3 regions of the Alteromonas sp. ABE4_545 genome follow, and region 2 is predicted to be linked to each of the others. Evidence: predicted binding sites of a transcription regulator. Region 2 holds the regulator's gene; each other region holds the start of a gene.
The links. The regulator FNR, encoded in region 2, switches genes on or off when oxygen is low (the NO sensors DNR and NnrR bind a similar motif). The targets are predictions, from matches to a motif close to TTGATCTAGATCAA.

Region 1 (9,044 bases), on a different contig from region 2:
GCTGGAGGTTTCATTTGCTCAAATTGTTTTATTAATTTTTGTAGCGCTTCTGTTGGTGACGCTGATTGCGATAAGGCCTGCTTTGCCATGACCTGAATGGCGGCTTTTATTTGCGGAAACTGTTGTTCCACGGCGAGTCGCTGCTCAGTATTTTTTTGCTCGATGATGTGTTGGTGGCTCGACAACGTATTGGCTTTTGCTTGTTGGAGTATTGGCGTTGAACCTATGGCTGTTTTTCCATCCGTTATTTGTGACAATAGGGTCGCAGACATTTTAGGTACAGACTTTATTACTTCACTTGCTTCTTTTGCGGGCAATGAAAGCGTGCCAATAACTCGGGATTCGTGTTGCTCAATAGACCACTGCTGACCAGATAGCACTAGTTTAGGCGCGCCATTGCTGTCAATTTTGGGTGCGACGTCACTGATCGTCTGCGCTAACAAGGGCGTTTTTTGTGCTTTGGTTATGGCTATTGGTGACAGTGGTAATGGTTGCTGCTTTGCGCTTTGTAAGGTAATGGCTTGAACGAGTTTTTCGTTCCCTATAATGGGAAATCTAGTGGCAGCCAATTGATTCGATTTGGTCGCATCAGTGGGTGATTCAGTTTTTGGGGGATTGGCTCGCACTATTACCTCCGCAGATTTTTCACTGATAGGACGTAATTCAACCAAAACAGGTTGCCCCTGATAGAGCTTGGGGCTGCTGATGGGCAAACTTATTTTTGCATCGCCCAGCTGTAATGTCACCGCTTCACGAGTCAGCGCCGCTACTTTTCCTTCAGCCACAATACCGCTTTGCACGTTCTTACTCAATGTGGTGGCGATTACCTCAAGTAACTTTCCTTTCTCTGGCGTGGTTATGGTCAATGGAATAGATTGAGGGCGCTGTTCAATCAGTAGCATTGGTGAGGACAAATCAGACAGAGCTTGTTGAGGTGTCTTGAGACTCTGAGCACCGATTTTCGAGATTTCATTCAATAAGGTTTGGCTAAGAGCGCCATTGTTTTTGGTATCAACGATTCGATATTGACTGTCCGTATTGAAAGTGATGGGGTTAGTCGCTTCGAGAATAGTTCTAAAGTGATGTTCGTCAATCGCTAACTGCACTAATTGCGGAGTATATTGAACAAGGGTGACGGCCAACGATTGTTCTTGCAATGAAGTTTGCGCAGGGATCGCGCTGACAGCGACAGGTGCACTACTCAACAACGCATTGATCGTATTGGTCGGAGTTGGAGAACTTGTATTCATAGTTTGTGTATCGGCAACAGAATGAAAACCCTCAGCGCAATGCAACTTTGCGTTCGATCAAGAACTAAAGTACTACTACCGATGAATTATCTACTCGTTCAATACTTTATGCTAGAATCAGGTTAAAAAATTTGCCGCTGATTTAAGGATGCAAGGAAACAGTTTGACGACAGTAGAAGCGATAGACATCAGTTGTATCAAACAAGATCGTATTTTGTTTGACGGCCTGTCGTTGTCACTCACTGCTGGCAACCTTATTTATCTTACAGGGCCTAATGGCGCAGGTAAAACCAGTCTACTGCGTATTCTCACAGGTTTGAGTGTGCCTGACAGTGGGCAAGTGTACTTCAATGGCGAACCCATTCACGCAGTACGTCAGTCTTATCATCACGCCTTGGTTTATGTGGGCCACAAATCTGGGCTGAATAGCCAGTTATCGCCCCTAGACAATTTACACTTTTGGGCAAAGCAACAGGGACTTACTCACACAAAAGTCGAAATACTTGATGTATTAGAGCGGTTAGGGCTGGTGGGTCTGGATAACATACCCATTAAAAATCTATCAGCGGGCCAACAACGGAGAGTCGCGCTGGCAAGGTTATGGATTAAGCCTGCAGATATTTGGATCCTTGATGAGCCGTTCACTGCGTTAGATTCTACTGGCGTGATCTTGTTGGAAACGTATTTTAAGCAGCATGCTGACAAAGGCGGCGCGATCATCACCACTTCACATCAGCCATTGTCCGAACGAGCCGGTCAGTTCAGCACATTCGCCATGGAGTATCAGTGGTAATGCTCTGGCGAGGTGTGTTTTTAAGAGATGTGGCGTTGGCTTTTAGGCAGCGTTCTGAACTAATGCAGCCCGTGATGTTTTTGTTATTAGTGGTGACCCTTTTCCCGTTGGGGGTAGGCCCTGGGCCAGAAACTCTCCAACGTATTGGCCCCGGTGTGATATGGATTGCTGCGATCTTATCTTCATTATTGGGGATGGAGCGTCTGTTTCGCGATGATTTTCAAGACGGCAGTTTGGAACAACTGTTGTTATCCGGCATTCCACTAACCGCAGTTGCAACGAGCAAAGTGTTGTGCCATTGGTTGGTAACGTCTTTGCCTATCGTGATCCTTTCTCCGCTGTTAGCCTTATTTTTAAATCAAACCTGGGCCATGTATCAGGCATTGTTGGTGACGTTACTGATAGGTACCCCGATATTATCGTTAGTTGGCGCCATTGCCGTTGCGCTTACCGTGGGTATTGCACGAGGCGGCGTGTTGCTCTCTCTGCTATTGATTCCGGTTTTTATTCCCGTATTGATTTTTGCTACTTCCGCGGTAGAAGCGGCATCAATGCAGCTACCATACTTAGCGCATATTGCTATTATTGGTGCTATTTTATTGTTAACGCTGGCACTGGCGCCTTTTGCGATTGCCTATGCATTAAGAGTGAGTCATAACTGATGTGGAAGTGGTTACATCCCTATGCCAAAACTGAAAAAGCGTATCAACTTTGCGAGCGCCTGTATCCATATTGTTTCTATAGTGCCTTAGTATTGTTATTAAGCGGCTCGATATGGGGGCTGGCCTTTGCCCCACAAGATTATCAACAAGGCGATTCCTTCCGCATTATCTATATTCATGTTCCGGGGGCGATGTTGTCTATGGGCACCTATGTTGCCATGGCTATCGCTGCGCTAGTTGGTTTAGTTTGGCAATGGCGAACTGCTTTTATGGCGATGATTGCCATGGCTCCGGTAGGTGCGGTAATGACCTTGATTGCACTATTTACGGGGGCGGCATGGGGTAAGCCAATGTGGGGGGCTTGGTGGGTATGGGATGCTCGGTTGACCTCAGAATTGATTTTACTATTTCTCTATCTTGGCGTGATTGCGCTTTACAGCACTTTTGACGATAAACAACAAGCGGGTAAGGCTGCGGGTGTGATGGCACTTGTTGGTGTGGTAAATATTCCAATTATTCACTATTCCGTAGAATGGTGGAACACTCTTCACCAAGGCGCGACTATTACAAAGTTAGATAAACCATCTATTGCGCCAGAGATGTTGTGGCCTTTGCTGATTAATATTCTCGGGTTCGCACTGTTTATCGCATCGGTAACAATGATGCGCATGAAAACTGAGATTTTACGCCGGGAATTACATCGCCCATGGGTAGTGAAACTCATCAAACGAGCTCAGGAGCCTACCAATGCAATTTGATAGTTGGCAAGATTTTTGGCACATGGGGGGCTATGCCATGTATGTTTGGTTGTCCTTTGGAGCGACTTTTGCAGGTATGCTTGGCTTAGTTGTGCACTCCAATTTAGCCCATAAACTATTGGTTCGTCATGCGGGCGAAGAATTTGAACGTCGTGCACGGGTAAAAAGGGCGAGAGATGCTGAAAAGTCACGCCGTCACGAGGAGTTGTTATGAACCCTCGTAGAAAGCAACGTTTAGCCGTTGTCGGTATTGCAGGTACACTCATTATCGGCGCTGTTTCGCTCATGCTGTTTGCGCTGAATGACAATATCGACTTGTTTTATACGCCTTCGGAAATTGTTTCAGGTAAAGACGGTGTTAAGCCGCAGGTTGGCCAGCGTTTGCGCATAGGCGGAATGGTGGTCCCCGGCAGTGTTGAACGCGATCCAAACTCGCTAGCGATTACATTTACTTTGGTTGATACAGGGCCAGAAGTAACGGTGCAATACAATGGCATTTTGCCTGATTTGTTTCGCGAAGGGCAGGGAATAGTGGCGACAGGGGTACTAACCGCCGCAACATCAATCAGCGCAGAAGAAGTACTGGCGAAACACGACGAGGAATATATGCCACCAGAGTTAGCTGAGAAAATGAAAGGCATTAAACACGTTAAACCTGCACAGGTGGGCGCTAATAGTGATTCCTGAAATCGGTAATATTTCGCTCACCCTTGCGCTTGTGACCGCCATTTTGCTGGCGGTTTATCCGTTATGGGGGGCTTACACGCAACATCATGGGTTAATGGCTTCTGCTCGTCCTTTAGCGATAGGCATGAGCTTCTTTACTGTATTGTCTTATATTTTTTTAACTTATGCATTCGTGACGGATGATTTTAGCGTTGCCTATGTTGCTCAACACTCCAATAGCCAATTACCTGTGTATTATAAAATGACCGCGGTATGGGGCGGACACGAAGGCTCATTTCTTTTATGGGTACTTATGTTGTCACTATGGACACTTGCGGTGGCACTCTTTAGTCGCGGTATTCCTCAAGCAATGGTCGCCCGAGTGCTTTCTATTTTGGGTGTTGTTGGTGTTGGCTTCTATCTGTTTATGCTGCTTACCTCTAACCCTTTTGAGAGTATGCTGCCTTTCTTTCCTGTTGACGGCCGTGATTTAAATCCACTGCTTCAAGATTTTGGCATGATTATTCACCCTCCTACCTTGTATATGGGGTATGTGGGGTTTTCGGTTGCTTTTGCTTTTGCTATTTCTGCTTTGTTATCAGGGCAACTCGATTCTACATGGGCCCGCTGGTCCAGACCTTGGGTTATTGCTGCATGGGCATTTTTAACAGTGGGTATATGCTTGGGCAGTTGGTGGGCCTATTACGAACTCGGTTGGGGCGGTTGGTGGTTCTGGGACCCGGTGGAGAACGCCTCGTTTATGCCTTGGTTAGTTGGCACTGCGCTAATGCACTCTTTGGCGGTCACAGAAAAGCGCAAGGTATTTAAATCATGGACAGTACTCCTCGCCATCAGCGCTTTCTCACTTAGCTTGTTGGGTACTTTCTTGGTGCGTTCTGGAGTGATTGTTTCTGTTCATTCTTTCGCCAGTGACCCTGCAAGAGGCTTGTTTATCCTTGGTATTCTCATTGTACTGACTGGATTAGGACTATTGCTGTATGGCATTCGAGCACAAGAATTAAAAGCGGCTAGTCGCTATCAAGCGGTGTCTCGAGAAGTCATGTTAGTTGGTAATAACGTACTACTTTGTGCAGCCGCGATAGTTGTGCTGTTGGGTACGCTTTTGCCTTTGGTACACAAGGAACTTGGATTAGGCTCTATTTCGATAGGAGCGCCTTTCTTCAATCAAATGTTCTTATGGTTGATTGTACCATTTGTCTTTTTCTTGGGTATTGGACCGTTAACTCGTTGGAAGCAGCAATCTGTTTATGCACTAAAAAATCAGCTGATGTTGGCATTCGCCTTAAGTGTGTGTACGGGGGTGTTGTTAAATTTCTCTTATGATGAGCCGACCTATATGGCTGCATTGGGGCTAGTGATGAGTGCCTGGATAGTGATCACCAGTATTCAGGAGGTACAACTGCGACTTCGACAGCAGTCGGAAGTGGGTTTAATGTCAGGGTTGAGTAGCCTGACACGTAGTCATTGGGGCATGATTCTGGGTCATTTAGGCTTTGCCGTCACTCTGATTGGCATCACCTTAGTGAGCAATTATGAAATGGAACGTGACGTGCGTATGACCCCAGGCGATAACCTGACTATGGGCGCATACACATTTCAGTTTCAAGGAACGCGTCGAGAACAAGGCCCTAATTATGTGGCGGATGTTGGTGTATTCGATGTGTACTACGACGGAGAAAAGATTGTTCATCTTGAACCTGAAAAACGTATTTATACCGTTCAACGTATGCCAATGACCGAAGCGGGTATTTATTCAACCTTAACCAAAGATCTATTCGTTGCCATGGGTGAACCTTTAGATGGCGGTGCTTGGGCTATTCGCGTTTACATTAAGCCATTTGTGACTTGGATTTGGGGCGGCGGCGCGATCATGGCTTTAGGCGGGATATGTTCTATCGCAGACCGACGATATCGCATGGCTAAAGTCAAAAAAGCGAAAGCGATCATCAATAAAACCAAGCAAATAGGTAGTACGCAGGAGGCTTAGTGAAACGATTCGCGTTTTTTTCAATTCCATTCATTATTTTTATGTTGGTTGTGGTGTTTTTATATCAGGGATTGTTTTCTAACCCACGCGCATTGAGCTCTCAGGCCGTTAACAAGCCGATGCCGGACTTTTCATTGCCAGACCTTATGCTACCGGGAAAAGTTTACACGCAAGAGGTGTTTAAGGGACAAGTAACCATAGTTAATGTATGGGGAGTATGGTGTGTAACTTGTGCGGTGGAGTTACCTTATCTCACGGCATTAAAAGAGCAGCAGGGAGTGAAATTTGTAGGCTTGTATTTCGACCAAGACATCGACCCCGACTTTGGTTTGAAAACCCTAGATGAAGTACAAGTGGAAGTTACTCGTATGCTCGCCAAGTTTGGTGATCCTTACGCTTTTAATATTTTTGATTTATACCGAGATACGTCTTTGGATTTAGGAGTGACAGGTGCGCCCGAGCACTTCGTGGTAGATAAAAACGGCGTTATTCGTATGCATCACATTGGCGATATTAATGAGCGGGTATGGCAGAGTAAAGTCGGGCCGCTTTATGAACAATTGCGCAATGAGGAATAACTCTGTGTTAGTTAACAAACTTAGCGTGGTTGTTTTTACCTTGATGATGAGCTTTCAATTATGGGCAACCGAAGAAACTTATCAGTTCGAGACAGATGCGCAACGTGAAGCATTTCAATCGCTGACACTGGCATTGCGTTGTCCGATGTGCCAAAACCAGAATATTGCCGACAGCGATGCAATGATAGCTCAAGATATGCGAAGAAAGGTTTATCAATTATTGAAGCAAGGAAAGTCAGAGCAAGAGATTATTGAGTATATGAAGTCTCGATATGGTGACTTTATCTATTACAGACCACCACTAACCCCCTTAACGTTATGGTTGTGGCTGTTGCCAGCGCTTTTTGCCGTGGGTGGTTTTGTGTTTGTGGTCAAACGCAAGCAACTACAAGAACCAGAGGATCGCGAGGCTAAACTGGCTAAAGCTGAAGCCTTGTTAAGGCAGGAGCAAGATAACTCATGACGTGGTGGATGTTTGGACTCATTGTTTCAGGATTGCTCACACTGTTATTGGCTTTGGTTGCGTTACCTTGGTGGCGAAGCAAGAACGATGAGGTCACCAATCAGTTATCTAATGCGCAAATTGTAAACCAACGTCTGACCGAGTTAGAAAGAGAGGTCAGAGAGGGGTTAATAACTGAGTCTGACAAACAACAAGTCAGTGACGATTTAAAAATAGCATTAGTCGAAGAGACATTAGTACATCCATCTCGTCGGGTTGAATCAAATTGGCCTGTGGTAATAGGGGCGATGTTCGCCTTGATTGTCGGTGGGGTGGTTTACTGGCAAGTTAGCCATTTAACAGAAGTTGAGCAAGCCACACACGCTCTAGCTAGATTACCTGAACTCAGCAGTAAATTGGCGTCGGGAGATGGCAATAATATCAACGTACAAGATATACAAGCGCTGACTCTGGCAATAAGAACACGGCTTATCGATGAGCCGGAAGATGAACAAGGTTGGATGTTTTTAGGCCGTTTATGGTTAGTAATAGGGCAAGATGAACAAGCGCGTGCTGCACTAGAAAAAGCGATTGAGATTGACCCTCAAAATTCGACTATCGTAATGACCTACGCGCAGATTTTGATGGCAAGTGAGTCTATCAATGATTTAAAACATGCACAAAAGCTGCTGCTGAGCTTGATTCAACAGCAACCTGATAACGACAATTTGATGTTAATGACCGCAGTTGTGTCATCTCAGGTGAATGATATGGCGACGGCGAAACTTTATTTTGATAAAATTCGAACTAAGTTGCCTAAAGATAATCCTCTTTATGTGCAACTAAGCAGTAAAATAGAAGCAGCGCAGTTGCCATTAAAGGCCGACAAAGATTTGGCCAAAACGGGTTTTGCGATTACGTTGACACTTGATGAAGGCTTACTTGATAAGGTACCTGACAAAGGGTTTTTATTTTTGTATGCCCAAGACGCAACCAGTGATAACAAAATGCCGGCAGCGGTGGTTAAGGTACCACTGACTGAATTTCCTATTACACTGGCGTTAACAACGGAAAACGCCATGTTGCCGAGTTATACACTAGCACAACTTAAACAAACACGATTAACTGCACGCATTACGCGCAACGACAATGCTACCCCTCAGTCTGGGGATTTGGTTGGTACGGTTAGTCTACCCGTTGTCGTTGGCGAAATACGCGACCAGTTGGTAGTGATCAGTAAGGAAATTATGTGAGTTTACAAAAACGAAAGTGGCTGTTGGCCGCAATTTTAGGGGCAGCGGTTTTGTCTGGTTGTGCATCTAATTCTGCACAAGAGCAAGCAAAACAGACCAATGAAGGTGATCCACGTGACCCTTTTGAATCAGTAAACCGCGTCTCTTGGGACTTTAACCAAGATGTATTGGACGCCTATATTCTTCGCCCGGTAACGATAGCCTACGTTACCGTAATGCCTCAATTTGCACGTACAGGCTTGGTTAATGCTGCAAATAACCTCGAGGAGCCAGTCAACTTCTTTAATAACCTGTTTCAAGGAAAGGTCGATAAGTCCATGGATAGCATGGCGCGATTTGTGATCAATACAACAGTCGGCTTATTGGGTGTGTTTGATGTCGCTGGCGAAATTGGTATCGCTCGTGAGGAGGAGGATTTTGGCGAAGTGTTGGGCGTATGGGGCGTTGATACTGGGCCATATTTAATGATTCCTGCTTTGGGCCCAAATGATCCTAGAAGTCTTACCGGTGATGTAGTCGATAATTTTTACTCACCGATGTCTCTGTTAAGCAGTCAAGTTTCTATTACTCGCTTTATTATTAGTGCGATAGAGGCGCGTGCCTCTTTACTCGACCAAGAGCAACAGCTTGAACA
Region 2 (12,007 bases):
CTGACGGCATAAATTTACCGGCACAGGGTTAACCACGGCACCGTCAACCAACCACCTGTCGCCATGGGCGATAGGCGAGAATAATGCTGGTATGGCGCAAGACGCTTGTATTGAAGTGCCCACTTCGCCCTTGTTGAATACCACCTCACGGCCCGTGTATAAATCGGTCGCGACACAGGAAAAGGGCTTTTGCATTTCTTCAAAGGTCGGTGCGCAAAACTCATCTTTGAGTTTATCGAATACTTTCTGGCCACTGGCTAAGCCGCCTCTTCGAATTCCCACACCCATCAAAGATAAAACTTGCCACTCGGTAAGTGAACAGGCCCATTCTTTTAACTCTGGTAATTTGCCAGACGCATAGGCAGCGCCGACATATGCGCCAATGGAACAGCCCGCTACAACGTCAATTTGTATGCCTAATTCTTCTAACGCTTCAATGATGCCAATATGCGCCCATCCACGAGAAGCGCCAGAGCCTAGCGCAATACCGATCTTCATACCGTTACTTATCCGTTAAGTTGATGATCTCAATAGAGTCCTCAGTGTCTACGGTTTTTATCTCGGGTGCAAGATCTGGTGCGTCGAAACCAATATCACCATCTTCGACTGGCGTATCACTGCGTTGTACTGCTTTAAAGTCGAATAACTTACTGTCGGCCAAATGGGAAGGCGCAACGTTTTGTATTGCTCTAAACATAGACTCGATACGCCCAGGGAAACGGCGATGCCAGTCTTGAAGCATATGCTTAATGTTTTGGCGTTGTAGGTTTTCTTGTGAGCCGCATAGGTTACAAGGAATGATCGGAAAATCACTGATGGCAGAATACTTTTCGATGTCTTTTTCTGCGCAATAGGCTAATGGACGAATGACAATGTGCTTGCCATCATCGCTCACTAGTTTAGGCGGCATAGATTTTAGCTTGCCACCATGGAACATATTTAAGAATAAGGTCTCTAGCATGTCGTCACGATGATGGCCCAAGGCAATTTTGGTTGCGCCTAGTTCAGTGGCCGTGCGATAGAGTATGCCACGACGTAAGCGAGAGCACAGAGAACACGTGGTTTTCCCTTCTGGGATTTTGTCTTTAACGATAGAGTAGGTGTCTTCTTCGACAATTTTGTATTCAATGCCCAAAGAAGCTAAATATTCCGGCAGAATGTGTTCGGGAAAGCCAGGCTGCTTTTGGTCGAGGTTAACCGCAACAATATCAAAATGAATGGGGGCAATTTTGCGTAAAAACAACAAGATATCCAGCATGGTATAACTGTCTTTACCACCAGACAAACACACCATCACTTTGTCTTGATCTTCAATCATGCCGAAATCTTCGATGGCTTTACCTACGTTACGACGAAGACGTTTTTGGAGCTTATTGAAGCTGTATTTTTGTTTACTTTGTGATGCGGCACTGGCGTCAGTTGCCGAGGTATTGACCTGGTGACTCATAATAGATATCGGGCTTGCCTATAAAAGGCCGGCATTATATCTGAAAATCACCATGGGTTTCACTAATAACATGCACCACGCCAAATTAGCCCTGAATCGGCGACACAAATCCGTCGGGCTTGATTGCCAATACATCACAATTCAACGAATCGATAACATGCTCAGCAGTATTGCCGATGAGTGCAGCAGATAGCCCCACACGGCCTACGGTACCGATAATTACTAATTCAGCATCGATTGTCTCAGCGACTAGTGGCACTACTTTTTCGGGTAACCCTTCGCGAACATGACATTGATCTAACGGGAGCGAATAACGTTTCGCATGCAGTTCCATCTCTTCTAAATGGTGATTTTTCACCGAGTCATTGTAGCTCACGGGGTCAAATTCCGGTACTTCTATTGCTATGTTGAGTGGAGTGCCTGGGTAGCTATTAACCAAGTGCACGTGGCCACTTAGTAACTCGGCATAATCTTTGGCGATCACCGTAATCTTGTCGTTTAGCTGGGCGTGCTCTCGGTCTTCCGTGCCGACGTTTACCGCAGCGATAATGTTGCCATTGTCTGGCCAATCATGTTCGTTAACCAGTAATACAGGAACAGGGCATTTGCGTAGTAAATGCCAATCGGTTGGTGTAAATATCACCGATTTAAAGTCGTCGTGAGCCTTGGTTGCTTTAACTACAACATCGCTTTCATGTTGTAGCGCAGCTTTAATAATTGCTTCGTAAGGTCGGTTGTTCCATTCAACAACTACCTCTATTTTCGCGCTAGTTTGGCTTTGCAGATAACTATTGAGCCATGATTTTCTGTCGGCAACAACGGCTGCACGCATTGCTTCACGTTCTTCAATCGACAACATGGTTGTCATATCGTACGAAAAGTCATATACGGTCATAAACGCTGTTATGGACGCATTGGTTTTTTCAGATAACTCTAGTGCGCGAGAGAGCGCGGGCTGGGAATCGGAATCTGGGTCGATGACGACAAGTAGCGCGTTATAGTTAATCATATCAAACACCAAACAGTTCGTTTACGTAATGTAAGTGTAGGCGTTTTTAAGCGGATTACTAAATAAACTAGTTGTTCTAGATCAAGCGAATAGGGGATTTAAAGCACATTAAATTCGGAGTTTAATGTGCTTATGATACGGGCCTTAGAGGCTTAGCAAGGAATGCTGGTGGTTGGAATATCCATGCTGTGGAGTTTGTCATCCATTGCATCAAAATCGAGAATTGTGATCAGTTTACCTTCAACCTTGATAATGCCTTCTTTTTGAAAGCGAGTCAGCAAGCGAGAAATGGTTTCTACCGTCAGCCCTAGGTAATTGCCAATCTCGTTGCGCGTCATACTCAAATTAAATTGTTTTGACGAAAAACCGCGCTCTTCAAACCGCTTGGATAAGTGGGCGAGAAAATAAATTAAGCGTTCTTCGGCGGTACGCTTGTTAAGTAGCATCATTAAATCGTGGTCATGTTTAATTTCTGCACTCATAAAGCTCATGATCTGATGTCGCAACTTAGGGAATTGTACCGACATTTTGTCTAGGGTTTCGTAAGGTAATTCGCACACCATCGCGGTCTCTAACGCTTGGGTAAAGCTCTGGTGGGCGTTTTCTCGCAAGGCATCAAAGCCAATAATATCGCCGGGGAAATGGAACCCGATGATTTGCTCTTCACCATCGGCATCACTTACGAATGATTTAAAGGAACCCGCTCTCACTGCGTAAAGAGAGGTAAATTTGTCACCGGCTTCCACTAGTTTGTCGTTTTTATGTAATGGCTTTTTACGTTCGATAATATCATCGAGCGACTCAATTTCGGTTTTGTTTAACGACACAGGTAGACAGAGGTGGCTGAAACTACAGCTCTGACAGTGAATAGAAAATTCGGTATTCTTAGCCATAACAATCTTTATAGTCCTTTGGAGACCTTAGTTGATACTATTGATCGCCAAATAAATCAAGTATAAGCCGTAGTTTATCAGAACAAGCGCGATGAGTCTGCGAGTAATTTTATGCTTATACCAACGAGAGAGTGAATGTGCGCCAACATGCATTAAGAGTAGGCTAGGCAGTGTCCCTAAACCAAACGCCAACATCGTTACAGCACCATTAAGCATACTACCAGATGCAAGGCTCCAGGTTAAACTTGAGTACACTAAACCACAAGGCAACCAACCCCAAATAAACCCATAGGGAAAGGCATACAGTGGGGTTTTAAAGGGAACAAAGCGTTTGGAAAAAGGGTGTATTCGCTGCCACAGCAAAGCACCGATCTGCTCCAATCGGCGTAAGCCCATAAACCATTGCCCCAAATAGGCACCCATTAAGACTAGCATGGTGCCGCTTACCACGCTTAAAACAGGCAATGCAAAAATATGCGATGTACTCGCCATTTGTCCGAGTAAACCGGTTAACGCACCGGCGAGGGTATAGCTGACAATGCGTCCTGCATTGTAGGCGAGCGCATAAGGCAACGTTGACCTTTGTTTGGGAACAGCCGCAGACATAGCCACCACAATGCCGCCACACATTCCCAAACAGTGTACGCCGCCTGCCATACCGACTAACAAGGCCGCGAAAAAGTGAAGGTCATTCATTTATTGTTGAGCTTTTGACGTTCTTGGGCGAGCTTTTTCTCTTCAGGAGGAAGATCATCATCAAACAAAATACTGTATCCCTGACGCTCTAAGTCTTCGAATTGCTCAGACTTAACGGCCCAAAAAAATACCCCAATAGCAATGGCAACAATAATAATCGCCAATGGGATCAGCACATAAATAATGCTCATGTTGACTCCTGTTTTAGCAATCGCGCAGAGTTGTATACCACAATGATACTACTCAACGACATGCCAATTACCGCCATCCAAGGCGTGAGAATACCCAATATCGCAAAGGGCAAAATTATCACGTTATAACCTACTGCCCACAGAATATTTTGTCGGATCTTCTGCTTCGTTTGCTTAGCAATGCTGAGTAACTCGGCAACCAGGGTTAATTGTGGATTAAGTAGCACGATATCGGCGGCATTTTTGGCGACATCAGTAGCGTTACCTACCGCGATAGACACATCGGCAGCGGCCATTACTGGCGCGTCATTAATACCGTCTCCCATCATCAGAATACGGCGGCCTTTAGCTTGTAATGCCTGAATATGTGTATATTTGTCTTCGGGCTTTTGTTCAAATTCAAAGTCTTGCAGTGACAACTGATCCGCCACATGGGCGACTTGGGCCTTGGCATCGCCACTTAATAGTAGCAGCCGATAATGGCTTAATCGCGACAACAATGTTTTAGTTTCTGGCTTGATCACATCTCTTACATCGAATGCTGCTACAAGTTGCTCATTACAGGTGAGGAACACGTTAGCGAGCGGAAATTGCTCATGGTTAGTTGCTTTAGTGTAAGTGCGCGAACCGATTTGCCAGTGTTTACCTTGCCATGTTGCCCCAATACCTCCGCCGGCGGTCACGTTAAAATGAGACAGGTTTAACACAGGGAAGTCTGCGCCAGTAAACGCGCGAGCAATGGGGTGTTCTGAGCGACTCTCTAAGTTCGCTGCTATGGATAATATATCGCTGTGTGAATAAGTGTCATCGGCTATCCATTGCTGTGCAATGACAAACTTTCCTTCGGTTAACGTACCTGTTTTATCCAACGCGATGATATTAACACGTGTTAACGTTTCTAATGCTTGGGCATTTTTGATTAACACGCCTTTTTTGTTGAGCTTTGCCATTGCACAAATCAATGCAGTGGGTGTGGCTAGCCCCAAGGCACAAGGGCATGTTGCTACTAATACGGCAATCATAATCCAAAATGCATGGTCGTTGCCGAGGGCCCACCAAAACCCAAATGACCCAAACGCGATCAACAAAACTGCCAACACAAAATACCGTGAAAATGTATCTGCCAGCTGAGCAATACGGGGCTTTTCAGCCATTGCCAATGTTTGTAAGCGCAAGATCTGGCTGACCAATGCATGTTTGAGCGTTGCGGTGACTTTTACAGTTAAGGTATTTGTTTGATTTATTGTGCCTCCGTAAACCTTCGCGTGTTTGCTTTTATTCACCGGAGCGAATTCGCCAGTTAACATTGATTCGTCAACCAGAGCTTCACCTTCTTCTATGACACCGTCGACAGGAATGGTTTCACCTGGCTTAACCACAACAATGTCACCTTCGCGCAATTGTTTAGCTAAGCACGGTGTTAATTGGCCGTCATCACCGATACGCAGGGCTGAAACAGGAACGTAATGCGTTAAATTTGCAGATATTTCCGTTGCCTTATGCCGTGCACGATGCTCAAGAAACCGGCTCAATAGTAACAAAAAGATAAACATACAAATCGATTCAAAGTAAACGTCATTTGCGTGTAATAGGGTTGCTTTAATACCTGCAAAATAAGTGGCAAATATCGCAATAGTAATGGGCACATCCATATTGACCGTTTTCGCTTGCAAGGCTTTTAATGCACCCAAATAAAACTGACTGCCTGAATAAAAAACAACGGGTGTCGTGAGTACCAGTGCAACCCAGAAAAAGTAATCTTTGGTTTCAGGTGCAATATTGCCAAAGAGGTCGAAGTACAAACCAGCCATTAACATCATGACTTGCATGGTCATCAAGCCAGCTAAACCGAGTTTTTTAAGCAAATGTTGGTGTTCGTTCTGAAATGACGCTTCATGTTGATCGGGCTGAAAGGGCTGAGCGTCGTAACCAATTTTTTTTAACTGGTTGAGAATTTGGCTCAGTGTGACTTGTGATTTTTCCCACGTGACGGCGGCGCGCCGCTGGGCAACATTCACCGAAACCTGAACAATACCTCGCACTTTTGCGAGCTGTTTTTCTATCAGCCACCCACAGGCGGCGCAGGTTATGCCTTCTAAAGTCAGTTGTATTTGGGCGTGTGAGCCTTGTTCATAAACAAACTCTTCCTGTAGTGCAGGTTCGTCATAAAGCGCTAATGTCGCCAGTGTTTTATCGAGTTCGTCATCGCCTTTGGCTGCGGGTGATGTGCGGAATTGGTAATAGTCTTCAAGCCCGTTGGCAACAATTGACTCGGCAACGGCCTGACACCCTGGACAACACAACTGTCGAGGGGCGCCCAGTATTTCTGTAAAAAACGGTGAATCGTCTTCACAGGGAAGCCCACAATGATAACAGGCGTTGGCAAAATCTTTGGTCATAAACGGGCTAGGGAACTAACGCAAATGGGCCGGAATAGGGCAATGTTTGATTTTTTTGAATTTTCCACGCCTCGTCGAAAGGGGTAAGGGTAATTAACCATTTACCGCTCAAATCGGCTTCGGTGAAAGCGCGATAAATCCCCTTGGCATCGCGGGACAATAACACTTCTACGTCTCGTGATTTCAGGGTGACATGATAAAAACTCAATTTCATCGCGGTACCGTCTTTTGGCACGCCGGAGTCAAATTGCAATGCAATAGCGCCATTATCGATAGTCAGTGAGGTTTGAATATTGCGTCTTTTCGCTTCTTCTATCCGGTCGATACTCATGTTGATCGCCTTGCCTTCTTTGTAGTAGTCATCAACGACCAAACTGTGTTCAGTGTGTGTGGCAAGGTAAAAAAGCACGTAGCCCATAATTAATGTGGCGAACGGTACGGCGATAAGAAACCACGGCCAAAATTGTTTGTACCAAGGTGTAGAAGCGTCAATATTACCCATAGCAGGAATACTCATCATTTTCAGACTAGCTACCTTAACAGAAAGGTAGGGCTTATTATTGATTTTACACAAAAAAGCCCCGTAAAAACGAGGCTTTTAACCATTATTAAACGGCGTTAATGAGACAAGCTGTACACGTATGTTGCGACTACGTGTATCTTGTCGTCGCCCAAGGTCTTTTTGAATGAAGGCATCACGCCATTTCTACCATAGGTGAGTGTTTCGGTGACGGCGCGTTCGCTAGCACCGTACAACCAAATGTTGTCTGTTAGATTAGGCGCTCCCAACATCTGGTTGCCTTTTCCGTCCATACCATGACAGGCTGCACATACCATAAACCGAGCTTTGCCTGCTTCAGCTAAACTTTGGTCAACCCCTTCGCGCCCACTTAAACTTAATACATACGCTACGGTTTCTTTGATGCCTTGTTCACCCATTGCGGCAATCCATGCGGGCATTGCGGCTTGGCGTCCAAGTGTGAGGGTTTCTTTAATTTTGGCACCAGAGCCGCCGTATAACCAATCGTCGTCTGTGAGGTTAGGGAAGCCGCCGTTTTGGCCTCGCGCATCTGAGCCGTGACATTGGGCACAATTTTGAATAAACAAACGCTGGCCTACTTGTACGGCTTCTTCGTTATTCGCGAGTTCTTCGACTGGTACTTTTGCGTATTCAGCAAAGATTGGGTCGTATTTTTCGGCCGCAAAGTCTAATTCACGGTCGTATTTCACAATCATTCCTTGCTCTTTTGCATCAATACGCGCTTGTGCAGACTCTTCCAGTGATAATACGCCTTGGTTTGAACTCTTCCAACCTAGTATGCCCTGGTAGCTACCAAGCCCAGGGAACAGAGCAAGGTAGATAAAACCCCAGACGATTACAACGTAGAATAAAATCGTCCACCAACGAGGAAGTGGGTTGTTGAGTTCCTCGATGCCATCAAATTCATGGCCCATTGATTCGCCTTCCGGCACTCCGGTGTGGTTGGCCAAACACCAACGCAACAAGAAATAGCAGCCAATGATACTGCCTAAAGTGATCACAGTGATCCAAATTGTCCAAAACATGCTCATGAGTTCAAGACTCCTGCTTATCTTTTGATTCTACTTTTTCTTCATCGGCGAAGGGCAGGTTAGCGGCCTCTTCAAACTTTTGTTTATTGCGGCCACTGAAGGCCCAAAAAACAATACCGATAAAAGAAACAAAGACGATGACAGTGAAAATGCTGCCTACAATACCTTGGTCCATTATTTTAAATGCGTCCCTAGTGATTGAAGGTAAGCAATAAGGGCTTCCATTTCTGTTTTACCCTTAACTGCCGCTTGTGCCCCTTCGATATCTTCATCGGTGTAAGGCACGCCAAAATCGCGAAAAACTGACATTTTCTTCGCGGTGTCATCGCCAGTAAGCTGGTTTTCTGCTAACCAAGGGAAACCAGGCATGTTTGACTCAGGTACTACGTTTCGCGGATTGATAAGATGAACACGATGCCACTCATCACTGTATCGCCCACCTACACGGGCTAGATCAGGGCCTGTGCGTTTTGAACCCCACAGGAACGGATGTTCCCATACTGATTCACCGGCAACACTGTAATGGCCGTAACGCTCTGTTTCAGCGCGGAAGGGACGAATCATTTGAGAGTGACAGCCCACGCAGCCTTCCCGAATATAAATATCACGCCCTTCTAACTCTAACGCAGTGTAAGGGCGCAAGCCTTTTACCGGCTCCATCGTTTGCTGTTGAAACATTAACGGCGCTATTTGCACCATTGCACCAAAGCTTATCGCCACCAAGATTAAAATGGTAAGCAGGCCGACGTTCTTTTCAATTAACTCATGTGGATTATTCACCGAACGACTCCTTATGCTGCTTGTGGTTCAGGTTGAATGGCGATGCTGTCTTTAGGAGCACGTACTGTTTTCCATGTGTTGTACGCCATCACAAACATGCCTGCTACAACAAAACACCCACCGATAAAGCGCATTACGTAATACGGTTTAGAAGCCTGTAGTGCTTCTACAAAGCTATAGGTGAGCGTGCCGTCTGCGTTAACTGCGCGCCACATCATGCCTTGCAGTACGCCAGACATCCACATTGCAACTATGTATAACACTACGCCGATAGTGGCTAGCCAGAAGTGCACATTAACGAGCTTAGTACTGTACATGGCGCGTTGCCCAAACAGGACAGGGATCAGGTGATACAAAGACCCAATTGACACCATTGCAACCCAACCGAGTGCGCCAGAATGCACGTGACCAATGGTCCAGTCGGTGTAATGTGACAGTGCGTTAACCGTTTTAATTGCCATCATTGGGCCTTCGAAGGTAGACATACCATAGAAAGACAACGATACAATCAAGAACCGAAGAACAGGGTCGGTGCGCAACTTATGCCAAGCACCAGACAAGGTCATAATCCCGTTAATCATGCCGCCCCAAGAAGGCACAAACAAAATAAGCGACATCACCATGCCCAAAGACTGAGTCCAGTCTGGCAGGGCTGTGTAGTGTAAATGGTGAGGACCAGCCCAAATATAAAGTGAAATCAATGCCCAGAAGTGAACAACCGAAAGGCGATAGGAGTAAACAGGGCGGCCCGCTTGCTTAGGAACAAAATAATACATCATTCCTAAGAAACCAGCGGTTAGGAAAAAACCAACCGCATTGTGCCCATACCACCACTGCATCATGGCATCTACGGCACCGGCGTAGAGTGAATAAGACTTAGTGAAAGAAACCGGTATTGCCATGCTATTGCCGATATGCAGTACTGCAACCGTAAGCATAAAGGCACCGAGGAACCAGTTAGCCACATAGATGTGTGAAACGCGGCGGATGACCAAGGTACCAAAGAAGTTGATGATGTAAGCAATCCATACCAAGGCGATCAGGATATCGATAGGCCATTCAAGTTCAGCGTATTCTTTGCTAGACGTGATACCAAAAGGAAGGGTTACGACAGCAGCAACAATAATTGCCTGCCATCCCCAAAAGGTAAACGTTGCCAGTTTGTCGCTAAATAGTCGTACCTGACAGGTGCGCTGAACAATGTAGTATGAGGTTGCGAACAGGGCACAGCCACCAAATGCAAAAATAACCGCATTGGTGTGCAATGGACGCAGTCGAGAAAAGGTTAACCATGGCACATCAAAGTTCAGAGCTGGGGCAAATAATTGCGCTGCAATAAAGGCTCCCAGACCCATACCAATGATGCCCCATACAATGGTCATAATGGTAAACTGCCTTACAACTTTATAGTTGTAATCAGGTTGTGCTTGGCTTATTTCACTCATTTTTATGAATCTTCCACTTCAAAAAAATTGGGTTTGCCAACTGGTGTTGCGCTTCGTGCTTGATAAAGTCTACGCCTTATTCAAAGACTCACGCATTGTTATGGGTATTAAATGCCCAGTTGGTATTGCGGATAATAAGGTGTCAGAATGTAAAAAGATACCTTACCTCACAGCGCTGTTGATCTTAGTCAATAAACAACTTAAGACGAATTCACACTTTGAAAAATGCACTAAACGTAATGTTCACAAAAATATCACAAGTAGGCCGCTGTTTATTGTTGTCTTTTAGTCTTATTTTTATTGGTTGTACGGATGAAAACACGCAAATAACTCAGCCGGAAATTGAACTAAAATCGACGGCAAAACAAGGTGTTTGCTATTTCTCAAATGCCTATTGTCAACTAAGTGTAGCAGGACTCAATTTATCGGCAAGATTGTCGCGTAGCCCTTTACCAGAAGAGCCTATTGATGTGTCGATATTTTATCCAGAATCGGTGGCCATCGACAGTATTTGGTTAGAAGGTGTTAACATGTATATGGGGAAAATCCCCGTTGTAATCGATAACACTATTACGCAAGATACGCAGAAAGTGTCGTCGGGATGGTTTATGTTTGGCGCATGCCACCAGCCCAAAATGGAATGGGAGATAGTGATAAAAATAAAAGGCCGACAAGAGCCGGCCCGAATGCGATTTGTTGTCGAACAGTAAGTCGAACTGTCGCTTACATTTGTGATTGCAAGTAATTGGGTAAGCCCAAAAGTTTACACAAGCGCAACTGTTGTTCTAACCAGTGTGCGTGGTCGTTTTCAGTGTCGTCGAGTAGCACTACCAGCATGTCACGCGTCACATAGTCTTTTTCTGCTTCACAAAGTGCGATAGTTTCTTTTAGCTTTGCATCTACTTCGTATTCAACGCGTAAATCGCTCTCTAGCATAGACGGCACGTCAGACCCTACCAAAAAGCCAGTGCGTTTAGTCATGTCAGGCGTACCTTCTAAAAACAACATACGCTCGATAAGTTGCTTAGCGTGGCCTTTCTCGTCGTCAAATTCGTGTGCAATACGCTCATAAAGCTTAGTAAGGCCCCAGTCTGCGTACATTTCTGAATGGATAAAGTATTGATCCATTGCTGCAAGTTCGTATGAGAGTAGGTCGTTCAATGCATCGATGATTTTCGAATTACCTTGCATTATTCATCTCCTTCAAGTTGTGCCTGAAGATAGTTTTCCATACCTAGTGCAGACATTTGATATTCTTGGGTTTCTAGCCAATCGAGGTGGCCTTCTTCGTACTCTAGTAACGATTCAAGTAGGTCTCGACTCACATAGTCTTGTTTTTCTTCACACAATTTAATCGCGTCTTTAAGCTGTGGAATTTGCTCTTCTTGGAACTTTTTGTCGCAGGCGATCATTTCTGCTGTGTCTTCGCCAATGTACAGTTTGCCAAGTGCTTGTAGATTGGGTAAGCCTTCCAAAAATAAAATACGTTCAATCAAAGCATCGGCTTGCTTCATATCTTTGATTGATTTTTTGTAGTTTTTTTCGTTCAGCTCGGTTAAACCCCAGTTTTTAAAC
Region 3 (12,007 bases), on a different contig from region 2:
CGAATTTCGTGAGACATATTTGCCAAGAATTGAGACTTCGCAATGCTGGCTGATTCAGCCTGCTCCAATGCATGAGCCAGCGACGCGGTTTTCTCTGCAACCCGTTCTGACAAACTTAAGTTCAGTCGTTCTAATGCTTGGTTCAATGCATTTTCTTTTTGTCGGGCTTCATGTAAATCGTGAAAAGCCCCCGTTAACCGATGCTGTAACTCTGAAAACTCTTCCATTAACGTGTCTATTTCACGTAGATGAATGGTACTTTCATGTTCGATCACAACCGATTTCGAAGTAACGGGGTCAAATGTGGAAAACTGCTGCATTAGGGCATAAATCGGCTTAGCCAAAATTAACGAAACCGCATGCCCAGCAACTAGCCCCACCAGCATGAGTGCAAATAAAATCATTAACGCCGTCATTAAATATTCGGCAATTAAAAGACTAAAGCGCTCATAATCGTAGAAAAGATTCACCGTCCAATTTGTTTCTGCCACGCGAACTTGCGCCATTAACCAACGTTTCCCATTGAACACGGCTTCACGCATACAGGCTCGTTGCATACAAACCCCAATATCGGGTTGCGACAGTGGCGCAAGTCCAAGAGTTTGAGAACTGTATATCACCCGACGGTTTTGATCTTGAATTAAGAGCGAGAAGCCATCTAAGTTTTGTCGCTCAAAAGCAAAAAAGCTCGACAGGCTCAACGACCCTTCGATTATCCCTTCGACTTCATTTTGCGCGTTAAACATAGGGGCAGATATAGCAACAATGGGGTCGTTCCCAAAACCTTGGCCCTGAAATACGTCAGAGATAAAAGCGCTTTTCGACGTCATCACCTCTGAAAAATAAGGTCGATGAGCCACATTAGAGCGGCCGAGCGATCTTGCTTTTTCGACCATACCTTGTGGATACGCGAAGGTGATCTCACCCTGCTTATCGGCGACTAGAAAAGTTAAATATTGCGGGTAGTTTTTCGCAAGATTTGTCAGTGCGGCTTCACTCATCGGTGAATGTGTTGGGTCAGTTAGCTGCAAACTCGAAATAAAGTTTGCCGAGGTATTCATTGCGCTTTGATGGTATGCCATAAAGCCATCGATTTGCTCTGTTAATACATTGGTGCGCTGCAACAAATAGCGATTGATTTGAGTAAACTGCTGGCTTTGAAAATGCCCAACGTAAATATAAGTCACTAATAACACAGCAAAGAAAAAAATAGCGGCGAAGAAATACTGTAATAACGACTGAATGCCAAACACAGGGATAATATTGTGCCGCCTAATTTCAGACACGGCCAAGTAACACAAATGCCCTGTAAGTACGGCAAATAACCCGCTGTTCCACGTTAGCGCAACCGCGGTGACTATGGGAGTAAAAGCCAGTACATTTGGGTCGTAATAATGTACCGCCAAACTCGGTACGGCCAACACACTCCACAACCCAATCCCCGTTTTTAACGGGCTAAATATATCTTTGTGTTGCGCGAATATGTTGATCAGTAAGGGCTGTAATATCAGCAGCACCACACCAAGCCAATCGGCGTGAACTTGCCACATCGGTAACGTAACAAAAACAGCCGCAATAACGGTATAAGGAAGCGTGTACGCCAGTGCAACCACAACGGCTGCGGTTGTGCCAAAAACCGTTAGCCCTTCACTGTGGAAAGGCCCCGGAAACATATTAACTAACGCACCAATAGCAGCTAACGTCAACGTGACAAAAAGCGGCGATAAACTCTTCTCTGACGTCACGAAAATCCCCGTTAAGCTGCTTTCAATACCAGTACACTATTGTGTGTGTTGTGCCATGTAGTCTAGCGTGAGGTTAGTTAGCACTCTCACACCCAATTTCATTCCCTCATCGTCAACGTAGAACTCTGGCGTGTGGTGTGCCGGAGAATCAGCTTCAGATACCGCTAAAGGTTTGCCACCTAACCACATAAACAGGCCTGGTACTTGTTCTTGGTAAAAAGCGAAATCTTCCGCTCCAGTGACAGGCTTAGATAAAATTGCCTTACCTTTACCGGTTGTGCGTTCAACGGTTGGCAACATTTGCGCCGTTAATTCGGGGTCGTTATAGGTTATCGGGTAATTGTAGTCTAAGGGAAGTGTTAATTCGGCTTCGGCTCTCATACTTTCGGCGATAGTTTTGACCTTTCTTTCCATCGCTTCATACACATGTTCTCTTGCCGCATGGTTAAGTGTGCGGATGGTGCCCACTAATTCCACCTTTTCGGGAATAATATTCGAACGGTTGCCGCCGTGGATAGAACCTATGGTCACCACTGCTGCGTCGTCGATCAGTTTCAGTTCGCGACTAACAATAGTTTGCAACGCCATGATCATTTGTGCCGCTGTGGTAATAGGATCTACGCTTTTCCAAGGGTACGCACCATGGGCTTGTTTACCGTGGATAACAATTTTGAATGGGTCTACCGCTGCCATCGTACCTCCGGCGTTATAGCGAATCGTCCCCACATCGGCATTTGAACTGATGTGCAAACCGAAAATCACATCAACATCAGGGTTTTTCAATACCCCTTCTTTAACCATCACTTCAGCACCGCCTTTCTCACCCGGAGGCGCGCCCTCTTCCGCGGGTTGAAAGATAAACTTCACTTTACCGTGTAGTTCACCTTTCATTTGGGTAAGCACTTTTGCCGCCCCCATTAACATTGCCATATGGGTATCATGACCACAGGCATGCATCACAGGTACTGTTTTACCATCGTATTCAGATGTTTGTTTAGAGGCCCAGTCTAAATCGACGCGTTCAGGAACCGGCAACGCATCCATGTCGGCACGTAACGCCACCGTTGGGCCAGGTTTACCGCTGTCTAATACCGCTACTACACCGGTTTTCGCCACACCGGTTGTTACTTCTAACCCTAATTCATTTAGGTACTTAGCCACATATTTCGCGGTATTGAATTCGCGATTCGACAATTCGGGGAATTCGTGAAAATGGTGACGCCATTTGATTACGTCAGGTTCAACCTGATCACTTAACTTATCGACAAGTGCGTCATTCGCCAACGCGAAGGTTGAACAAAAAAGAAGCGAGAGCAAACTCAAAGATGTGCGCATGTAAAGTATCCACTGTTATCGTTATTTTGTTTACAGTAGCGTACTTTGCGCCTGAAATAAAAAAAAACCGCTGCGCGTGAAAATCACGGCAGCGGTTTTCTCTAAGATGATGTTAATTATGACTTTTGACGCTTCATCGCATCAAAGAACTCATCGTTCGTCTTGGTCATAGACAACTTGTTGATCAAGAACTCCATGGCGTCAATTTCTGACATTTCATGAACGATCTTACGCAAGATCCACATTTTTTGTAGTTCGTCTTGAGCCGTTAATAGCTCTTCACGACGCGTACCAGAACGGTTGAAGTCGATAGCAGGGAATACACGTTTTTCTGCAATCTTACGATTGAGGTGTAATTCCATGTTACCTGTACCTTTGAATTCTTCGTAGATAACTTCGTCCATTTTAGAACCAGTATCGATAAGTGCAGTAGCAATAATAGTTAAACTACCACCCTCTTCAACGTTACGCGCAGCACCGAAGAAACGCTTAGGTTTGTGCAATGCGTTAGCGTCTACACCACCAGTAAGTACCTTACCTGACGAAGGAATAACGGTGTTGTAAGCTCGAGCCAGACGCGTGATTGAATCCAACAGGATAACCACGTCTTTTTTGTGCTCAACCAAACGCTTGGCTTTTTCAATTACCATTTCAGCAACTTGTACGTGACGGCTTGCCGGTTCATCAAAGGTTGATGCAACCACTTCACCACGCACCAAACGATGCATCTCAGTTACTTCTTCCGGGCGCTCATCGATAAGCAATACCATCAGTTCACACTCAGGGTGATTTGCTGCGATAGATTGCGCAATGTTTTGCAGTAGTAGAGTTTTACCCGCTTTTGGCGGAGCAACAATCAAACCACGTTGACCACGGCCAATAGGCGAAGCCAAGTCGAGTACACGTGCCGTAATATCTTCAGAAGAACCATTACCGCGCTCCATACGCAAACGTGAGTTTGCATGCAGTGGTGTTAAGTTTTCGAAGAGGATTTTGTTACGTGAGTTTTCTGGCTTGTCGAAGTTAACTTCGCGGATTTTTAGCAGGGCAAAATAACGTTCGCTGTCTTTAGGCGGACGAATTTTCCCGGCAATCGTATCACCGGTGCGTAAGTTAAAACGTCGAATTTGGCTCGGCGATACATAAATATCATCAGGTCCAGCAAGATACGAAGAATCTGCTGATCTTAAGAAGCCGAAGCCGTCCTGAAGGATTTCGAGTACACCATCACCAAAGATATCTTCGCCACTTTTCGCGTGTGCTTTCAAGATAGAGAAGATGATGTCTTGTTTTCTGGCACGTGCCATGTTTTCCAGGCCCATTTGCTCGGCCAGGCCAACCAATTCGCTAATTGGTTTATTCTTAAGTTCAGTTAAATTCATACTGGTGGGTCTTTGTTAGAAACTTGGTCTTTTCGGACTTATGTCTTTCAGTTAATTTGAACAGGGTTCGTTGGCCCGGTGCGGGCAAGTAAGAGTGTAGCTTGAACTAGCTCTTCCTACGTTAGCACCATAAACCATACTCGTCCAGCCTTTTCCCAGTGAATGTTAAAAATAATTACATTTACTCAGAATAATATCTATTTACATGCACACGACGCCACTTGCTCTTCGGTATCCAATGCGGCTTCTGTGTCGATAACACGCAATAATATTGCGTCATCGGCTGATAGCCCTTTGGGTACGGTGACTTTTACTTTATAACCACTTCCGGGCGCAACAACAAGCGGTTGCCCTTTTTCATCACACATATAATCCAATACCATCATAGCATTGCCTGTTGGTGTCATGACTTCAAGCTTATCGCCAATATTAAAGCGGTTTTTTACATCAACCAACCATTCTCCGTCAGCGTGAGCGCTAATCACTTCACCCACTAGCTGGTGCGTTGTGCATTCTGAACTACCTCGTTCGTATTGCTGATACGCATCGTGGCGATGGCGTTGTAAAAAACCGTCGGTATAACCGCGATTCGCCAAATGCCCGAGTTCATATGCCCATTCAGGATCATAGGGTAAGCCAGCAGCGGCCGCATCAATAGCTTTGCGATATACCTGTGCAGTACGAGCGCAGTAATAAAACGACTTAGTGCGCCCCTCTATTTTTAAAGAGTCGACACCAATTTGCGTTAATGCATGCACATGTTCAATGGCACACAAGTCTTTTGAATTCATAATGTAAGTGCCATGCTCATCTTCGAACACCGGCTGTTGTTCATGGGGCCGCATGGCTTCAGTCAGCAAGTAGGCGGCGTCAGTCGGGCCGCCCTGCCCTAATGTAGGCAGAGCATGATCAGGCACAAACTGCCCCACATCATCTTCTTTTGCTGGCTGCATGTCATATTGCCAGCGGCACGCGTTGGTACATGCCCCTTGGTTTGGATCGCGTTTATTGATATAGCCAGACAAAAGACAGCGCCCTGAATACGCCATGCACAACGCGCCATGAACAAACACTTCTAACTCAATATCAGGGCAACGCTGTCTAATTTCTTCTATTTCACTTAATCCTAGCTCACGAGACAAAATGACACGTTTGATCCCTTGTTGCTGCCAAAACTTTACCGTCGCCCAGTTAACCGCATTGGCTTGCACCGACAAGTGAATTGTCAATTCTGGAAATGCTTCACGTGCCATCATAATAAGCCCGGGATCAGACATGATCATGGCATCAGGTTTTAACTCTGCAACAGGTGTTAGATCGCGAATAAAGGTTTTTAGTTTACTGTTGTGCGGAGCAATATTGTTTACAACGTACAACTGCTTTCCCATGCTGCTGGTAATTTGTCGTGCTTCGCGCAATTTATCTATCGTAAATTCATTATTGCGTACGCGTAATGAATAACGAGGTTGGCCCGCATAAACTGCATCTGCGCCATAGGCGAAGGCATAGTGCATGTTTTTCAAAGTGCCCGCGGGCGATAAAAGCTCAGGCTTTTGCATGGATGTGATGTTTCCGGTTTTGATAAAAACCGAAATTGTAAGCAAGGGCGCCGCGTGTTTTATTAATCGAGATCAACTGAAACAAAAAAAGCAGGCATGTGGGTGTGCCTGCTTAAACCACGATTAATCAAACGAGGTATAAAAACTTAATCATCTTTCCACTGTTGATTCCATCCATCGTGACAGCTCCATTGAATAATACTGTCACCATTATTCGTACCTTGGGCATTCACATCGATACATTTACCCGTGGCACGTGAGCGCAAGCGATAAAATCCATCACCCATGTCTTCTTTTAAGAATTGTTGGTTATAAGAAGATTTACACGACCATTGAATAACATTGGCGCCGTCGGCAGAGCTCGCTCCTTCTACATCTAAACACAGGCCGCTGTGTTGCACTTTAAGTTGTACATAGCCATCGCCAGTGCTGATTTGCTCCCATTGTTGATTCGCATTGTTGTGACACGTCCACTGCAGAATGTCTTCACCGTTCGCTAAACGCGCACCATTCACATCAATACAACGGTCGCTGATACGCGAGCGAATTCTGCTGGTATAAGAAGCTGTATCAATAAACGCGTCTAACGCGCCGGTAGGTCTACCAGTATTCGGGTTCCATGCCCCTAGCGTATAACCATTGAAATTCTGTGCTTGCGGCTCCCAATAGAAAATACCCAATGACCGCCCATCAGTGACCGTCTCAAGTTTATCTATCATGTCTTTAACAATGCCTTCAGCGTCAGCGTTATCCCAAGGCACCCCAATTTCGGTGATCATCACATCTTTGTTGTAACGAGTAACCATGTCATTCAAGTTACTCAAGCACTCTGAATTGACGGTTTGCCAGCTTGAGCCAGAAACATTAGTTGGGTAATTCGACGCCCCAATCACATCGTATTTTCCGCCATTGGCATTTAAGCCATCAAAGATCCAACGAAAATTCGCGTTGTCGTGACAGTTCGCTAGGTGCACAATCACTTTAGTGTCGGGAAACACTTCTTTGGCTGCATCGTGGCCCGAATTCACCAGCCATGTAAAAGCTTGCATATTCTCAGAGGCTTTGCCTTCGTCCCATAGCATACCGTTATTTGTTTCGTTACCAATTTGCACCCATTCAGGGGTGACGCCAGCATTTTTTACTGCATTCAGTGCATCGTAAGTATGCCACCACACCGATGACATCAAGCCATCGAGATCATAGCCGGCCCACGCTGCTGGTTTGGTTTGATGACCCGGATCTGCCCAAGTATCACTGTAATGAAAGTCGATCATCACACGCATGCCTGCGTTGTTCGCACGCACGGCTTTGTCTACAACATCGTCAATGCTGCTATACCATCCGTCAGCGGGATTCACCCAAACCCGCAGTCGAATGGCATCAAAGTCATGATCTTGCAAAATGCTAATCACATCTTGCTCAACGCCATTATCGTTATAAAACTGAAAACCGTTGGCTTCCATTTCAGTGATCCAACTAATATCCGCCCCTTTCGCATTAGCCCATGCATAAGTTGACGATAACAATGTGGTTGCACCCAATACACCCATTAAAAATGGTTTCATTTTCTTGCCCCTGTGTCCTGCGAATCAATGTTCACAATATTTTTACAACACAAGGGTAAACGTTTTCAACAAATTTCGTTAAAATTTAGTAAAAACCAATCTAAAGTCTAAATAAATCGCAGTCTGAACAGGGAAAACGATTACTTAAAATAAAATGATAACTGGCGTAAAGCTACGAAAAAGACGTTACATTTAGTTTTCATATTAACAATGTACGCAGAATAACGACTGAATGAAGAAGGGAAGTCTGAGGGAAGTGAGTAACACGAGGCAAAAAAATAGCCCCTCAATGAGGGGCTATTTATACAATCCGTTTACTGTCTAGTTAGGTGGCTAACGACGGAAAATAATTATAGGCTATCGTTCAAAAACTCAATTAATTGAGTTTTTGACAAGGCACCAACTTTAGTTGCTGCAACGTTACCGCCTTTGAAAAGAAGTAGCGTAGGAATACCACGGATACCATATTTTGGCGGAGTTTCATTATTTTCATCGACATTCAACTTGCCAACTGTTAATTTGCCATCAAACTCGGTCGCAATCTCTTCTAAGATTGGCGCGATCATTTTACAAGGGCCACACCATTCAGCCCAGAAGTCAACCAGCACAGGACCGTCAGCATTGATTACATCTGCTTCGAACTTATCGTCAGTTAACTGGATAATTTTGTCGCTCATTCTTGTCTCCATTTTTGGTCTGTCGCTGATTTGTCTCAGCTCTACCATAAGTGTTATATAGAATCTGTTTTTTAATGCAAGCACTGATAAGCTATAAGCTATGCAAACAACTCACTTAACCGAAACTTATTTTTCAGACCTGCCAGTCAATCCCAAAGTGATTGAAGCTCTTAAGGCAGCCAACTTTACTCATTGTACGCCTATTCAAGCGCTGAGTCTTCCTCCTGCATTAGAAGGACTCGATGTTGCTGGCCAAGCCCAAACGGGTACGGGCAAAACGATTGCCTTTCTTGTTGCCACCTTCCATCACTTACTCAGTCGCGCCGAAAAAAGTTCACCTAAAAAAGGGCCCAGAGCCATTATTATGGCACCTACCCGTGAACTAGCGGTACAAATTTATAATGACGCCGAATTGCTTAGTAAGCACTCTGGACTATCACTTGGCCTCATATATGGGGGCGAGGGTTATGAAAGTCAACGCCAAGCTTTGCAAGATGGTGTAGATATTATTATTGGTACTACTGGGCGTATCCTCGACTATTACAAACAAGGTATCTTTTCTTTAGATAATATCCAGGTAGCCGTACTTGATGAAGCGGATCGTATGTTCGACCTTGGCTTTATTAAAGATATTCGCTTCTTGTTCCGTCGTATGCCCGCGCCGACTGAGCGTTTAAGCTTACTGTTCTCAGCAACCTTAAGCTACCGCGTACAAGAACTTGCTTACGAGCACATGAACAACCCTACTCACGTTCAAGTAGAGCCACAGCAAAAAACCGCTAGCCGTGTAAAAGAAGAATTATTCTATCCTTCAGATGACGACAAAATGAAATTGTTGCTGACTCTGATGGAAGAAGAATGGCCAGAGAAAGCCATTGTGTTTGCCAACACCAAATACGGCTGTGAGAATGTCACAGCATGGTTAGCCGCCGATGGCCACCGTGTGGGTCTGCTAAGTGGTGATGTGCCTCAGAAGAAGCGTTTAGGCATTCTGGAAGACTTTACTAAAGGCAATCTCGATATTCTTGTGGCCACAGACGTTGCCGCTCGCGGTTTGCACATTGATGAAGTGACGCATGTATTCAACTACGACTTACCTGATGACGCTGAAGATTACGTGCACCGTATTGGCCGTACCGGGCGCGCAGGCCGAAGCGGGCATGCAATTAGCTTTGCGTGTGAAAAATACGCATTGAATCTGCCTCCTATCGAAGCGTACATTGCCCATACTATTCCGGTGACCGAATATGACCGCACTGCGTTGTTGGACGATGTGCAAGCACCTCGCCCTCGTCAACGTCGTCGCAATACGCGCCCATCGAACCGCCGTGGTAATAACAACAATAAACCACGCAATAAACAAGGCAGTAATTAAGCAGCAATTATGACACAAGCTCCTCTCACGCAACCCCAGTCGTTTTCTTACGCCGAACCCTATGGTGAGCCTTATGGCGAATACTACGCCGCTATAGACCTTGGCTCGAATAGCTTCCACATGGTGATTGTGCACGTGGTTAACGGCAGCGTGCAGATCATCGGGAAAGTAAAACAAAAAGTCCGCTTGGCAGCTGGATTGAACGATGAAATGGAATTGGATGAAGAGAGTATGGAGCGCGGTTGGAGTTGCTTGCAAACCTTTGCAGAACGCTTGCAAGACATTCCCCGCTCTAACGTTAAAGTGGTGGCTACTGCCACCTTGCGCCTTGCCACTAACGCCCAAGTTTTTATTAATAAAGCCGAGCAGATCCTGAGCCACAAATTACATGTGATCAGTGGCGAAGAAGAAGCCCGACAGATCTATTTGGGTGTCGCGTATACATCAGCTAATCAAGGCAACTCTCTGGTCATCGATATTGGTGGCGCGAGTACAGAGATTATTATCGGCAACGATATGCAGCCCATTCACCTCGTGAGTTTAGACATGGGGTGTGTCACCTTTATGGAGCGTTACTTCAAAGGTGGCGTGTTGTCAGCAGAGAATTTTGCCAATGCGAAAGCCGCGGCCTACGCTTTGCTCGCACCGGTAGAAGATGCGTTTTTGTGTTTTGATTGGCAAAATTGTTTAGGCGCCTCTGGTACACCACAAGCCATTACAGAAATACTGGTAAAGCAAGAAATCAGCGATGCGATCAGGCTCGATTATCTGAAAAATCTTGAGCAGCAGTGTATCGATTGCGCCGCTATCGACAAATTGGCCATTGAAGGCCTTGAGCCCAATAGACAGCCTATTTTCCCCAGCGGCCTTGCCATTCTGATTGCGCTGTTTGAGCGCTTGCAAATTCGCACGATGAATATTTCTGGTGGCGCTCTGCGAGAGGGATTAATTTATGGCATGTTAGACAACTTGCCAGAAAATGACCGACGCCAACAAACATTAAACCAAACCATGCAACGCTATCACATTGATAAAAAGCACGCTTATATCGTGCAAAGCATGGCGATTAGTTTATGTAGGCAAATGTGCGAACAGCAGAATATTTGTCACCTAGACACCGAAACTGTATTAGGGGCAGCAGCGGCACTGCATGAAATAGGCCTGCACATCGAATATAAAAAGCACCATGAGCACGGTGCCTATATTCTGAATCATATTGAGCTTCCGGGCTTTACCCGTTTACAACGCGCGGCCATCCGAGATTTAGTTAAATCTCACCGACTCAAGCCTGACCTGTCCATTTTCGACCACTATCACGAAGATGTGAAACCCATGCTGCTGAGCTTAGTGAGAATACTGCGACTTTCAGTGGTGATTTGTATTCGTCGCCAAGTGAATGAAGTGCCACCCGTTTCCATTGCGATTGACGGTGACCATTGGTTACTCACCTTCCCAGAAAACTGGTTGAAAACACACCCTCTGTTAAATGCAGAATTGGTCAACGAGACGTGGTTGCAACATCGCGCCGGTTGGCACCTTGAGTGTGTATAACAAGTACTGGTATTTTTATAGTGAAAGGCCTTCTCTACGAAGGCCTTTTTGATCAATTTATTGTTCGAGTAACGCGATGGCGTCGGGCGCAAAATAAGTCAAAATGCCATCAGCACCTGCGCGTTTGAACGCTAACAAAGATTCAAGAATCACCGCATCTTTATTCAGCCAGCCGTTAGCAAACGCAGCTTGGTGCATCGCGTACTCGCCACTAACTTGGTAGACAAAGGTTGGCGCTTTCAGCTCGTGCTTACAACGACGCACAATATCCAGATACGGCATACCTGGCTTCACCATCACCATATCCGCCCCTTCTTGCAAATCCAACGCAATTTCAGTCATTGCTTCGTCAGTATTCGCAGGGTTCATCTGATAAGTCTTTTTGTCTCCACCTTTTATGTTAGCCGCCGAACCAACTGCGTCACGAAATGGTCCGTAATAGGCCGATGCGTATTTTGCCGAATACGCCATAATGCAGGTGTTAATAAAGCCTTTGCGTTCTAGTTCCTGACGGATTGCGCCAATGCGCCCGTCCATCATGTCGGAAGGAGCAACAATATCCACACCCGCTTCGGCATGAGAGAGTGCTTGCTTGATAAGTACGTCGACGGTTTCGTCATTCATGACATAACCCGACTCATCAATCAGTCCATCTTGACCATGAGAGGTAAATGGGTCGAGCGCCACATCAGACATCACCATCACATGTGGAAAGGCCTGTTTTATCGCACGAATTGCTTGTTGCGCAATTCCCTGTGAATCATAAGCCGCCTCAGCAAGCAGCGATTTATGCTCCATTGGCGTCACAGGAAAAATAG

Region 1: a site for FNR is predicted at 1,298-1,311, ahead of fliK (flagellar hook-length control protein FliK). Genes of this name have one in related genera too.
Region 3: a site for FNR is predicted at 6,084-6,097, ahead of trhP (prephenate-dependent tRNA uridine(34) hydroxylase TrhP). Genes of this name have one in related genera too.

Annotation. Positions count from the first base shown of each region.
Region 1 covers NZ_JBSWYY010000028.1:334-9,377, reverse strand. Annotated here, with positions in the region: gene fliK (flagellar hook-length control protein FliK) at 1-1,250, opposite strand, end outside; gene ccmA (cytochrome c biogenesis heme-transporting ATPase CcmA) at 1,399-2,043, shown strand; gene ccmB (heme exporter protein CcmB) at 2,043-2,705, shown strand; gene ACXAH6_RS17385 (heme ABC transporter permease) at 2,705-3,463, shown strand; gene ccmD (heme exporter protein CcmD) at 3,453-3,677, shown strand; gene ccmE (cytochrome c maturation protein CcmE) at 3,674-4,150, shown strand; gene ACXAH6_RS17370 (heme lyase CcmF/NrfE family subunit) at 4,140-6,137, shown strand; gene ACXAH6_RS17365 (redoxin family protein) at 6,137-6,715, shown strand; gene ACXAH6_RS17360 (cytochrome c-type biogenesis protein) at 6,705-7,178, shown strand; gene ccmI (c-type cytochrome biogenesis protein CcmI) at 7,175-8,410, shown strand; gene ACXAH6_RS17350 (MlaA family lipoprotein) at 8,407-9,044, shown strand, end outside.
Region 2 covers NZ_JBSWYY010000022.1:12,778-24,784, forward strand. Annotated here, with positions in the region: gene rssA (patatin-like phospholipase RssA) at 1-498, opposite strand, end outside; gene ttcA (tRNA 2-thiocytidine(32) synthetase TtcA) at 503-1,447, opposite strand; gene uspE (universal stress protein UspE) at 1,533-2,456, opposite strand; gene fnr (fumarate/nitrate reduction transcriptional regulator Fnr) at 2,609-3,349, opposite strand; gene ACXAH6_RS16145 (sulfite exporter TauE/SafE family protein) at 3,377-4,045, opposite strand; gene ccoS (cbb3-type cytochrome oxidase assembly protein CcoS) at 4,042-4,236, opposite strand; gene ACXAH6_RS16155 (heavy metal translocating P-type ATPase) at 4,233-6,635, opposite strand; gene ACXAH6_RS16160 (FixH family protein) at 6,643-7,155, opposite strand; gene ccoP (cytochrome-c oxidase, cbb3-type subunit III) at 7,254-8,207, opposite strand; gene ACXAH6_RS16170 (cbb3-type cytochrome oxidase subunit 3) at 8,212-8,382, opposite strand; gene ccoO (cytochrome-c oxidase, cbb3-type subunit II) at 8,382-8,987, opposite strand; gene ccoN (cytochrome-c oxidase, cbb3-type subunit I) at 8,999-10,432, opposite strand; gene ACXAH6_RS16185 (hypothetical protein) at 10,672-11,142, shown strand; gene bfr (bacterioferritin) at 11,156-11,623, opposite strand; gene bfr (bacterioferritin) at 11,623-12,007, opposite strand, start outside.
Region 3 covers NZ_JBSWYY010000002.1:6,456-18,462, forward strand. Annotated here, with positions in the region: gene ACXAH6_RS02475 (hybrid sensor histidine kinase/response regulator) at 1-1,745, opposite strand, end outside; gene ACXAH6_RS02480 (amidohydrolase) at 1,782-3,080, opposite strand; gene rho (transcription termination factor Rho) at 3,197-4,462, opposite strand; gene trhP (prephenate-dependent tRNA uridine(34) hydroxylase TrhP) at 4,660-6,021, opposite strand; gene ACXAH6_RS02495 (glycosyl hydrolase 53 family protein) at 6,168-7,586, opposite strand; gene trxA (thioredoxin TrxA) at 7,937-8,263, opposite strand; gene rhlB (ATP-dependent RNA helicase RhlB) at 8,364-9,638, shown strand; gene ACXAH6_RS02510 (Ppx/GppA phosphatase family protein) at 9,648-11,189, shown strand; gene hemB (porphobilinogen synthase) at 11,247-12,007, opposite strand, start outside.